One region of the Halomonas sp. PAMB 3232 genome, then DNA from elsewhere that is predicted to be linked to it. Evidence: predicted binding sites of a transcription regulator. Region 1 holds the regulator's gene; the other holds the start of a gene.
The links. Region 1 encodes sigma-54, which starts transcription at its own class of promoters, with help from an activator protein. Its sites were predicted from a motif close to TGGCACNNNNNTTGCTNT; they were not measured.
Positions count from the first base shown of each region.

Region 2: a site for sigma-54 is predicted at 3,386-3,403, ahead of urtA (urea ABC transporter substrate-binding protein). Genes of this name have one in related genera too.

Region 1 is NZ_CP134865.1:1,573,516-1,579,363, reverse strand. Features, by position in the region: gene lptB (LPS export ABC transporter ATP-binding protein) at 1-370, shown strand, start outside; gene RN346_RS07120 (RNA polymerase factor sigma-54) at 476-1,888, shown strand; gene hpf (ribosome hibernation-promoting factor, HPF/YfiA family) at 1,970-2,278, shown strand; gene RN346_RS07110 (PTS sugar transporter subunit IIA) at 2,283-2,753, shown strand; gene rapZ (RNase adapter RapZ) at 2,850-3,764, shown strand; gene RN346_RS07100 (HPr family phosphocarrier protein) at 3,820-4,089, shown strand; gene RN346_RS07095 (hypothetical protein) at 4,162-4,701, shown strand; gene pmbA (metalloprotease PmbA) at 4,776-5,848, opposite strand, start outside.
Region 2 is NZ_CP134865.1:268,376-274,223, forward strand. Features, by position in the region: gene RN346_RS01230 (tripartite tricarboxylate transporter substrate-binding protein) at 168-1,166, shown strand; gene RN346_RS01235 (tripartite tricarboxylate transporter TctB family protein) at 1,166-1,618, shown strand; gene RN346_RS01240 (tripartite tricarboxylate transporter permease) at 1,618-3,144, shown strand; gene urtA (urea ABC transporter substrate-binding protein) at 3,553-4,833, shown strand; gene urtB (urea ABC transporter permease subunit UrtB) at 4,906-5,848, shown strand, end outside.

The DNA.
Region 1 (5,848 bases):
GCAGCTGCTGGAAGATTTTCACATCACCCACATTCGCGACAACCTGGGGATGAGCCTCTCCGGCGGCGAGCGCCGCCGCGTGGAAATCGCCCGGTCGCTGGCCACTGACCCGGCCTTCATCCTGCTCGACGAACCCTTCGCCGGGGTGGATCCAATTTCCGTCGGCGAGATCAAGTCGATCATCCTTGCGCTCAAGGCGCGCCATATCGGCGTGTTGATCACCGACCACAACGTCCGTGAAACGCTGGATATCTGCGACATCGCCTATATCGTCGGCGACGGCCATATCATCGCAAGCGGCGACGCCGACGCCATTCTTGGCGATCAAAAGGTGCGCGAGGTCTATCTGGGCGCAGATTTTCGCCTCTAACCCGGTGACAACCATAAAGTTCCGGGTAGTGGCATATTTATTGCACTTGCGTCGAACCCCGTCTCGCTCTAGTGTGGAGCTTTACGAGTAACGAGTGGTTCTTCGATGGTCATGAAAGCTTCTCTACAGCTGCGCGTCGGTACGCAGCTGACCATGACACCGCAGCTGCAGCAGGCGATCGCCCTGCTGCAGCTCTCGACGTTGGACCTGCGCCAGGAGATCCAGCAGGCGCTCGACGCCAACCCGCTTTTAGAGCAGGAAGACGAATTCGGCGAAGAGACAACCCAGGAGACGCCAGAAACCGAGTGGGAAGAGAGCATCCCCCAGGAGCTTGCCACCGACAGCGAATGGTCCGACACCTACCAGGACATGGCCGCCGGTGGCAGCGGCGAAGGCCCGGATTTCGAGCGCCAGGCCGCTGGCCAAAGCCTTCAGGGGCATCTGTTGTGGCAGTTGGCGATGACGGATACCAGCCCACGAGACCATGCCATTGCCGAAAGCCTGATCGACGCGCTGGATGCCAACGGCTACCTGACCCAGCCGCTTAACGACATTCGCGAAGGCCTCAAGGCCCAGGGCCTGGACGGCCTGAGCCAGCGGGAGGTGGAAAACGTGCTGCTGCGCGTGCAGCAGTTCGAGCCCACCGGCGTGTTCGCCCGCGATCTGCGCGAGTGTCTGCTGCTACAGCTGGCAGCGCTTGCCGACAATACCCCGCTGCTGATGCAGGCCCGGCGCCTGGTGCGTCAGTTTCTGGAAGCGCTGGGCAAGAACGACCTGCGCCTGTTGAAACGCCGCCTCAGCCTCGATGACGAGCAGCTCGACGACGTCGTCCGGCTGATTCGAAGCCTCGACCCGCGCCCGGGCAGCGCCTTTGGTGCCACCAACCAAAGCTACATCACCCCGGATCTGGTGGTCCGTCACGACCAGGAAGGCTGGCATCTCGAGCTCAATCCGGAGGCGCTGCCCAAGCTTCGCGTTCAGCCGGACTACGCCAGCCTCATCAAGCGCGCCGACAAGAGCCAGGACAATCAGTTCTTGAAAGAACACCTGCAGGAGGCGCGCTGGCTGATCAAGAGCCTGTCGAGTCGAAACGACACCCTTTTGCGCGTTGGCCGCGAAATCATCGCTCGCCAGATCGGTTTTCTGGAGCGCGGCGAAGAAGCGATGAAACCGTTGATTCTCGCCGACATCGCCGAAGCGGTGGAGATGCACGAGTCGACGATCTCGCGGGTCACGACGCAAAAATATATTCACACGCCCCGCGGCGTATTCGAGCTCAAGTACTTTTTCTCGAGCCAGGTGAGCGGTCAGGACGGCGGCGACAGCCACTCCAGCACCGCGATCCGCGCCCGGCTCAAAAAACTGATTCAAGACGAAACGCCAGGCAAGCCGCTATCGGACAGCCATTTGGTCACGCTACTTGAGGCCAACGGCATCAACGTGGCCAGGCGCACCGTGGCCAAATACCGCGAAGCGATGGGCATTCCCTCCTCCAGTGAGCGGCGCCGTTTACGTTAAACGGGAAACTTGCCGGCAGGGCTTTGCAATGGCGGAAAAAGGGTTACAATCGAAGGACAGTCCTGGATTAGGAGTACGTCGATGCAAGTGAACATTACCGGTCATCACCTGGAACTGACAGACGCCCTGCGTGACTACGTCAACGAGAAACTCGAGCGTATCGAACGCCACTACGACAACATCACCACCGTGCAGGTGACGCTGTCGATCGAAAAGGAGCGTCAGCAGGCCGCCTGCACGCTGCATGCTTCGGGCGCCGACGTACACGCCGAAGCCGAGGACAATGATATGTATGCCGCCATCGACGCCCTGGCCGACAAGCTCGACCGCCAACTGGTAAAACACAAGGAAAAAGCACAGGCCCGCGCCCAGGGCGCTGGCGTGCGTTAATTCGATGACCCTGGAAACCATACTCCCCCCGGAGCGCGTGCTGTTCGACGTCCCCGGGGGCAGCAAAAAACGGGTGCTGGAGTTCTTCAGCACGTTCATCGCTCAAAACACACCGAGCCTGGATAGTCAGGAAGTCTTCAGCCGGCTGGTCGGTCGTGAGCGCCTTGGCAGTACCGGCATCGGCAATGGGGTCGCGATTCCCCACGCCCGAAGTCCGCACTGCAGCGCGCCGATCGCCGGCTTTCTAAAGCTCGCCGAACCCGTCGACTTCGACGCCATCGATGGCGATCCAGTGGATCTGGTGTTCGTGCTGCTGGTACCGGAAGAGGCGGACGACACGCATCTGGCGCTTTTGGGCCAGGTCGCCACCATCATGAACGACGCCACGACCCGCGCGCAGTTTCGAAAGTGTGAAAGCCAGCGCGAGCTTTTAGAGCTGGTCACCGCCCGCATTCGCGAGCAGGCGCAGGGGTAAGCCCACCACCTTCGCTTTTCCCGGCCTTTCAATCGCAATCGCGCTTACGTACAGGCGTGTGCCGATAAGAGCGCTCACTGACCGAAGAGAGACACGATGCAACTTGTGATCATCAGCGGCCGCTCCGGGTCGGGGAAGTCCATTGCGCTTCAGGCGCTGGAAGATTTGGGCTACTACGCCATCGACAACCTGCCGGCAATGCTTTTGGGCTCGCTGGTCGAAGAGCTTGGCCAGCACGGTGAGCGCACGCACCTGGCGGTGAGCATCGATGCACGCAATCTGCCCACCGCGCTTGAACGCTTCCCTGCGCTGCTCAAGGACATCAAAAACGGCAGCACCCGCGTTCAGGTCATTTATCTGACCACCGACGCGCGCACGCTGCTTGAGCGCTACTCCGCCACTCGTCGGCGCCATCCGCTCACCCGCGACAGCGACATGACGCTGGAAGAGGCGATTTCCCAGGAGGAGCAGACGCTGTTCGGCATTCGCGAGCTGGCGGATCTGATGATCGACACTTCGCGGCTCACGGTGCACGATCTGCGCCGACGCATCACCGACCAGCTGGGGCACCAGCGCCAAAGCCAGCTTACGCTCACGCTCGAGTCCTTCGGCTACAAGCGTGGCGTGCCGCTGGACGCCGATATCGTCTTCGACATTCGCTGCCTGCCCAACCCCTACTGGGACCCGACGCTACGCCCCCACACCGGTCGCGACGACGCGATCGTCGGTTTTCTGGAGAGCTACCCGGTGGTCGGTGATATGCGCCAGGACATTCTCGATTGGCTCGAGAAGTGGCTGCCCGCCTATCAGAATAGCCAGCGTAGCTACATGACCGTTGCGATTGGCTGCACCGGCGGCCAGCACCGCTCGGTCTACATGGTCGACCGGCTGGCGCAGGATCTGCTCGCCTCGCGCGGGGGTGTTCAAGTTCGCCACCGGGAGCTGGGCCTTCACTTTAGCCTCGACGCCACGAGCGGCTCAAACGCTGTTGACGACCGATCAACGGCGTAACGCAGGGGCCGGGATCAGCACCACCATAAGCAACGAGCGGAAAACAGGGAAACAGGTGCCAGAAAGACGTTTGACACTGACCAATCAGCGCGGCCTGCATGCCCGCGCCGCCACCAAACTCGTAACCTGCGCGCAGCGTTTCGAGGCGAGCGTGCACGTCTACCGGCAGACCCAGAAAGCCGATGCCGCCAATATCATGTCACTTTTGATGCTGGCCGCACCCTGCGGCACCGAGCTCGTTGTAGAGGCCACGGGCGACGATGCCGAGGCGGCGCTGGACGCCCTACAGGCGCTGTTCGAGGCGCGCTTCGACGAGGACGCCTGATCCCCGTCCAGGGCGCTACGCCTTTTCATCGATCGGTTCTCAGCGGCCGATGCTCATCTATCGGGCCCCATCATGCAGCTCATTCAGACCGGCAAGTACTCCCGGGTCTATTTCGACCCGGCCCGCGATCATTTCATCAAAACCTTTCATCCCAAGGCCTTCGACCGGCTGCGCTATCTAACGCGCATTCGCCCCTACCCTGGGCACAACTTCGCCCTGGTCGCCGGGCGCCTGGAGGCGCTCGGTATCGCCACGCCGCGCATCGTCGAGGCTCGCCCTTACCGGCTGGTCACCGACAACGTCCACGGTGAGCCGCTCAGGGCCCACATTCTCGACTCCCCAAATCTACAGGAGCAGTATCTGGACGCGCTGGCCGCTTTCGATCACGAGGGCATTCACTGTCGCGGCCTGCACACCGAGAATTTTCTGGTCCATGAGGGCCGCATGGTGGCCATCGACCTCGACGCTTACAAGCTGCCGCGCTGGCGGCGCTACCCACGCCGGGAGTATCTGGACTGCCTGAGTCGCTCGCTCGCCGGGCCCGAGTACTTTTTGTTCGAGCGTCTGCTCGAGCGCCTGAACCTGGACGCCCAGTACCGCCCCAAAAGCTAATTTGAAAAACGCTACCCATAAAAAAACCCGCGACGCAGTTCGAGCCGTCGCGGGCTATCGTACGTGTTGCGCGTTTAGTCGCCGGCGACGGTCATGGCGTCGACCAGCCAGCTTCCCGTGTGGATACTGCCCCGGGTATCGATGTCGTCGCCCAGCGCCTGGAGGCCCTTGAACATCGTCATCAGATTACCCGCGATGGTGAACTCCTCGACCGGATACTGGATCTGGCCGTTCTCGACCCAAAAACCCGCAGCGCCGCGGGAGTAGTCGCCGGTTACGCTGTTCACGCCCTGGCCCATCAGTTCGGTCACCAGCACGCCGCGCCCCATGCGCGCCAGCAGTGACTCCAGGCTTTCCTGCGGCGCTTCGAGGCGGATGTTGCGTGCCCCGCCCGCATTGCCGGTCGTGGTCATGCCAAGGCGCCGGGCGCTGTAGGACGAGAGCATATAGCTTGCGATGCGCCCATCTTCGATAAAGCGATTGTGGCGCGTCTGCACGCCTTCACCGTCGAAGGGCGAGCTTGCCATGGCGCCGACTTCCAGCGGGCGCTCCTCGAGGTTGAACCACTCGGGAAACAGCGGCTCGCCCAGCTTGTCGCACAAAAAAGAGGCCTCGCGGTAGAGCGCGCCGCCGGCCAGCGCTCCCATGAGATGCCCCACCAGCCCGGATGCCAGAGACGGGTCGAACAGCACCGGGAACGTGCCGGTCGGCGGGCGTTTGGCGCCCAGCCGGCGCAGGGTACGCCTGGCCGCTTCGCGCCCCACGCTTTGTGGGTCTCTCAGCGCCCGCGGGTCGCGGGCGCTGGTGTAATCAAAATCGCGCTGCATGCCCTGCTCATCCTGGGCGATCAGCATGCAGGAGAGCGAGTGACTGCTGCCCTTTTGCGTGCCTACGAAACCGTGGCTATTGGCGTACACCCGCACACCCTCGCCGCTTGAAAGCGAGGCGCCTTCGGACTGATGAATGCCGGCCACCTCGCTCCCGGCGCGCTCGCAGGCAAGCGCGAGCTCCGTGGCGCGCTCGGTATCCAGCGCCCAGGGGTGATGCACGTCGAGATCAGGCAGGTGGGTGGCCATCAGGGAGGCCTCGGCGAGTCCGGCCGCCGGGTCCTCACCGGTATAGCGCGCAATCGACAGCGCCTTCTCGA
Region 2 (5,848 bases), 1.3 Mb from region 1:
CACAATGCTCTTTTTGTGCATTATGTTCAGAAGCTTGTTGCCAGGTCCTATCCTCTTCTAACGTCTCGCCGTTACGCGTTGCATGATCAGCGCGGTGCATCATCACAATAAGTGCTGCGCACGACTTAATAAGCACCACAACAATAGATCACCTTCAGGAGAGCGCCATGACCCTCACGTCCTCATTCAAGTACGTCACGCTGCTGGCTCTGCCGCTGGCCGCCGCTTCCGTCGCCACCACCGCCGTCGCCTTCGACCCCACCGGTAAGGTCGAGTGCATCGCGCCGTCCGACCCGGGCGGCGGCTGGGACTTCACCTGCCGAAGCGTCGGTAACGTGATGCAGGAGCTCGACCTGGTGCCGGCCAACGTGCAGACCATCAACATGGCCGGCGCCGGCGGCGGCGTGGCGTTTGCCCACGTCGTGAGCAAGCGCGCTGGCGATGACCAGCTGCTGGTCGCCGCCTCTACCGCGACCACCACGCGCCTGGCCCAGGGGCAGTTTCCGGGGCTTTCCGCGGACATGGTCAACTGGGTCGGCGCGTTGGGCGCCGATTACGGCATCATTGCGGTATCGGCAGACTCTGAATACCAGAATCTCAACGACCTGATGGACGCGCTAAAAGAGGACCCGCGCAGCGTTAAATTCGCCGGCGGCAGCGCCCGGGGCGGCTGGGATCATCTCAAGGTGCTGATCGCCGCTCAGGCCGCCGAGGTCGAGAATCTACCGCGCGTCGCTTATTTGTCCTACAACAACGGCGGCGAAGCGCTGACCCAGGTGATCGGTGGCCACGTGGATGCCTTCACCGGCGACATCACCGAAGCCCAGGGCTTCATGGAGTCCGGCGATCTGCGCGTGCTGGCGGTGCTTGCCGAAGAGCGCCTGCCCGGCGAGTTCGCCGACATCCCCACCGCGCGTGAGCAGGGCATCGATGCGCTCGGCCCCAACTGGCGCGGCTTCTACATGCCCGCCGATATCTCCGACGACGCCCTGGCCTACTGGACCGACGCCATGGATACGATCTACGAGAGCGAAGAGTGGCAAAGCGTCATGTCGCAAAACGGCCTGATGCCGTTTCACATGACCGCCGGCGAGTTCGAGGATTTCGTGCTCAATCAGATCGATGAAATCGAACAAATTTCCCAGGACATCGGGCTGATTCAGTAATGACCTTCAACGACCGCATCTTCGGGGTCCTGCTTATCGTCCTGGCCGTCGCGTACGGCTGGGCCGCCTCGCAGTTTCCCGTACCGTTTGGTGGCGGCGAGGCGGTGGGGCCGGACACGTTCCCCAAGCTTTTGGCCGTGGTATTGGCGATCTCCAGTCTCTACCTGATCGTGCGCCCCGACCCGGATAACGCCTGGCCCTGGAGTCGCACCGGCGTCGAGCTTATCGTCGCCGTGGTGGTGCTGATTCTCTACGCGATGCTCTTGCAGCCGCTGGGCTTCATCATCAGCACGACGCTTGCCGTGGGCACGCTTTGCTGGCGCATGGGCGCACCGCCCGTGAAAGCTTATGTGACCGGGGCTGTGGCCGGGGTGATCGTCTACTTCCTGTTCAGCTACGGGCTGGATCTTGCCCTGCCGCTGGGGCTGCTCTCCTTTCTGGAGGTGAACTGATGGAAACCCTTGGCTTTTTGATGGACGGGTTCGGGGTGGCGCTACAGCCCCACAACCTGATGTTCGCCTTGCTGGGCGCTTTTTTGGGCACCCTGATCGGCGCGCTTCCGGGGCTGGGCCCGGCCAACGGCGTCGCCATTTTGATTCCGCTGGCCTTCAGTCTGGGGTTGGCGCCGGAAACCGCGCTGATCATGCTGACCTCGGTTTACGCCGGGGCGATGTACGGCGGGCGTATCTCGTCGATACTGCTCAACATTCCCGGCGACGAGCCGGCCATGATGACATGCCTGGACGGCTATCCCATGGCCCAGAAGGGCAAGGCCGCCGAGGCGCTGGCGATCTCCGCCATCGCTTCCTTCATCGGCAGCCTGGTGGCGACCGTGGGCTTGATTCTGCTGGCGCCGCTTTTGGCCAACTTCGCGCTGACCTTCGGGCCGGCGGAGTACTTTGCGCTGTTCATGCTGGCGTTCGCAACGCTGGGCGGCATCACCGGCAAGAACCCGATCAAGACGGTGGTGGCGGCGTGCCTGGGGCTGATGATCGCGACTGTCGGGATCGATAACACCGGGGTGCAGCGCTATACCTTCGGTGTGCTCGAGCTTTTCGAGGGCGTCGACTTCATCATCGCCATCGTCGGCCTGTTCGCCATTTCCGAGCTTTTGTTCTTCATCGAGGAGCGCGCCGGCGGTGGCAAGGAGAACATGAAGGTCAACAAGCTCGCGCTAAGCTGGCGGGAGATCCGCGAGATTCTGCCCTCGAGCTTTCGCGGCGGGGTGCTGGGCTTCGTCGCCGGCGTGCTGCCGGGTGCCGGGGCGTCGCTTGGAAGTTTCATCAGCTACACGCTGGAAAAGAAAGCGGTTGGCAAGAAAGGCCGCTTCGGCGAAGGCGACCCGCGCGGCGTGGCCGCCCCGGAGGCAGGCAACAACGGCGCCTCGAGCGGCGCACTGGTGCCCATGCTGACCCTCGGCGTACCCGGTAGCGGCACGACCGCGGTGCTGCTGGCGCTTTTGATTTCGCTGAACATCACCCCCGGCCCGCTGATGTTCACCCAGAACGCCGATATCGTTTGGGGCGTGATCGCGGCGCTGCTGATCGGTAACTTCCTGCTTTTGGTGCTCAACATTCCGCTGGTGGGCATCTTCGTGAAGCTTTTGTCGATTCCGCCGATGTACCTGCTGCCGGTGGTGACGATGGTCGCGTTCGTGGGGATCTACTCGATCAGCAACACGACGTTTGACCTTTACTTCATGGTGGCCTTCGGCGTGGGCGGCTATATCCTGCGCAAGCTGGAAATACCGCTGGTGCCGGTCATTCTGGGACTGTTGCTGGGCCCGGAAATGGAGAAGAACCTGCGCCACGCCATGGAAATTTCCGACGGCGACTGGATGATCCTGTGGGACAGCGGCCTGGCGATCGGCCTGTGGGCCTTCGCCGGGGTGGGGCTGATCCTGCCGTATCTGCTGGGCCCGCTGCTGCGCCGGCGTATGCATAAGCCCATTGAAAAGGGTACGCCGGAGAGCGATTGATCCAGCTGCTCGCAAGGCTCTGAAAGCGGGGCGTCGACACCAGTCGGCGCCCCGCTTTTTTGTGGGGGCCGTGTGTTGAGCGCGAGCGCACGCTAATGGTGCGCGTGATCATAGTGGTGCAGCCTGTTTGCCCGCCGCTGCGAAAACGCCGCGCTCTTTTAGTGCGTAAGGGGTGCGTCCAATTTTAAATCGCGTGTTTAAGTTTATGATTAAAAATGCATAAGCGGTTAATGCTCCGAGGTGGCGCACTCCTTGCAGGGTCATTGAGCTAGTGGTCATCGGGCGGCTGCGCTCGATGGGGCTCAATAACAATCCCCGCGCAAGGGGTGCAAGGAGATTCACGTGGTCCATCCAACGCACAATTCGCTCTCCCGCCGTTTCGTCACCTATCTTCTCGCCGCCGCCGTCATGGGCGCCGGCGCTCAGGCCGTTGCCCAGGAAAGCGACGACCCGATCAAGGTCGGTATCCTGCACTCGCTCTCCGGCACCATGGCGATCAGCGAATCCACCCTGAAAGACACCGTCGAAATGCTCATCGAGCAGCAGAACGAGGCCGGTGGTCTGCTGGGCCGTCAGTTGGAAGCCGTGGTGGTCGACCCCGCTTCCAACTGGCCGCTGTTTGCCGAGCGCGCCCGCGAACTGCTGGCCCAGGAAGAGGTGGATGTCATCTTCGGCAACTGGACCTCGGTTTCCCGTAAAGCCGTGCTGCCGGTGGTCGAGGAGCTCAACGGCCTGCTGTTCTACCCGGTGCAGTACGAGGGTGAAGAGTCGTCCGAGAACGTCTTCTACACCGGGGCGGCACCCAACCAGCAGGCGATTCCCGCCGTCGACTACCTGATCAACGAAGTCGGCATCGAACGCTTCGCCTTGGTCGGCACCGACTACGTCTATCCGCGCACCACCAACCGCATCCTCGAGGCCTACCTGCAAGACGAGCACGGCGTGGCGGAAGAAGACATCATGGTCAACTACACGCCCTTCGGCCATTCGGACTGGCAGAACATCGTCTCCGAGATTCGCCGCTTCGGTGAAGAGGGCAAGCCCACCGCGGTCGTCTCCACCATCAACGGTGACGCCAACGTGCCGTTCTACCGCGAGCTCGCCAACCAGGGCATCGACGCTGCCGACATTCCGGTCATCGCCTTCTCGGTGGGCGAGCAGGAGCTTTCCGGTATCGACACCGGCCCGCTGGTCGGCCACCTGGCCGCCTGGAACTACTTCATGAGCGTAGATACCGACGAGAACTACGACTTCATCGACGCCTGGATCGCTCACACCGGCGATGAGATGTCGGTGACCAACGACCCGATGGAAGCGCACTACATTGGCTTTAACATGTGGGCCGAAGCGGTGCGCAAGGCCGGCACCACGGATGTCGACGCGATCAAGGACGCCATCATCGGCGTGAGCGTGCCGAATCTCTCCGGCGGCTATGCGGCGATGATGCCCAACCACCACATCACCAAGCCGGTGCTGATCGGTGAAATTCAGGACAACGGCCAGTTCGACATCGTCTGGCAAACACCTTCTACCGTGGCCGGCGACGCCTGGTCCGACTATCTGCCGGGCTCGCGCGATCTGATCGCTGACTGGCGCAAGCCACTGGCGTGCGGCAACTTCAACGTCGTCAACGGCACCTGTGGTGGCAGCACCGCAGCGGAAGAAGCCGAAGCGGCGCTGGCCGAGTAACGCTCCCTTCACCCGGGCCGCCGTCGCGGCCCGGGGCACGCCACCTCCCACTGACACTCAAAGGAACAACCCATGAGGCGCTTCCTTTTCTGGTCGTTCGTCTGCTTGTTGCTGGCCGGTTTTCTGCCAGGTGCCGCAGCACAAACCAGCGCACAAGATAGTGACCCCGGCTATTCGCTGCTCGAAACTCTCGACGTGGATTCCTACCGCGACAAGGGCGAGGCGATATCAAGCATCCTGCAAGGCGACGACGAGCGCGCCCGCGGCTGGCTGCAGGCGCTGCTCGACGGCCGCCTGCAGCGCACCGATGACGGCCGCTTCGTCATCGTGCTGAACAATACCGGGCGCAGCTGGCCCGTCGAAGACGCGCTGAGCGGTGAGCCGCTGGGTGAGATGTCGCGCCGCGAGCTCGACCGTATCGGGATCAACAACGCGCTGCGTAATCAGCTTAGAAGCGCGATTGCCGTGGTGGATCTCTACTCGCCCAACGTCGAGCGCCGACGCACCTCCGCCGACCGCCTGCTGGGCGAGGTGGACGAGGAGCTTTTCGAGACGCTGACCCCGCTGATCGAAGAGGCCGAGGACGACTACGTGCGTCGGCGCCTGATTCAGGCGGTGGCGATTTACCAAACCGAAAACGGGGAGATGGCAGGGGTCGAGGCGCTGGCCGGAAGCCTGCACCCCCGCGCCCGCGTGGCGCTGAACCGCGCCACCAATGCCGAGAACCCGGCGGTGGCGGACGCCGCCCGCTCAGCCCTTGCAAGCGTCGAGCAGAACTTGAAGATCAACCGCGGCGTCGAGACGCTCTACTTCGGCCTGAGCCTTGGCTCGGTGCTGGTGCTCTCCGCGATAGGACTTGCCATCACGTTCGGGGTGATGGGCGTGATCAACATGGCCCACGGCGAGCTGATGATGCTGGGCGCCTACACCACGTGGATGATGCAGCAGCTTCTGCCCGGCCAGCCCGGCCTTGCGCTGATGCTCTCGATTCCCGCCGGCTTTCTGGTGGCCGCAC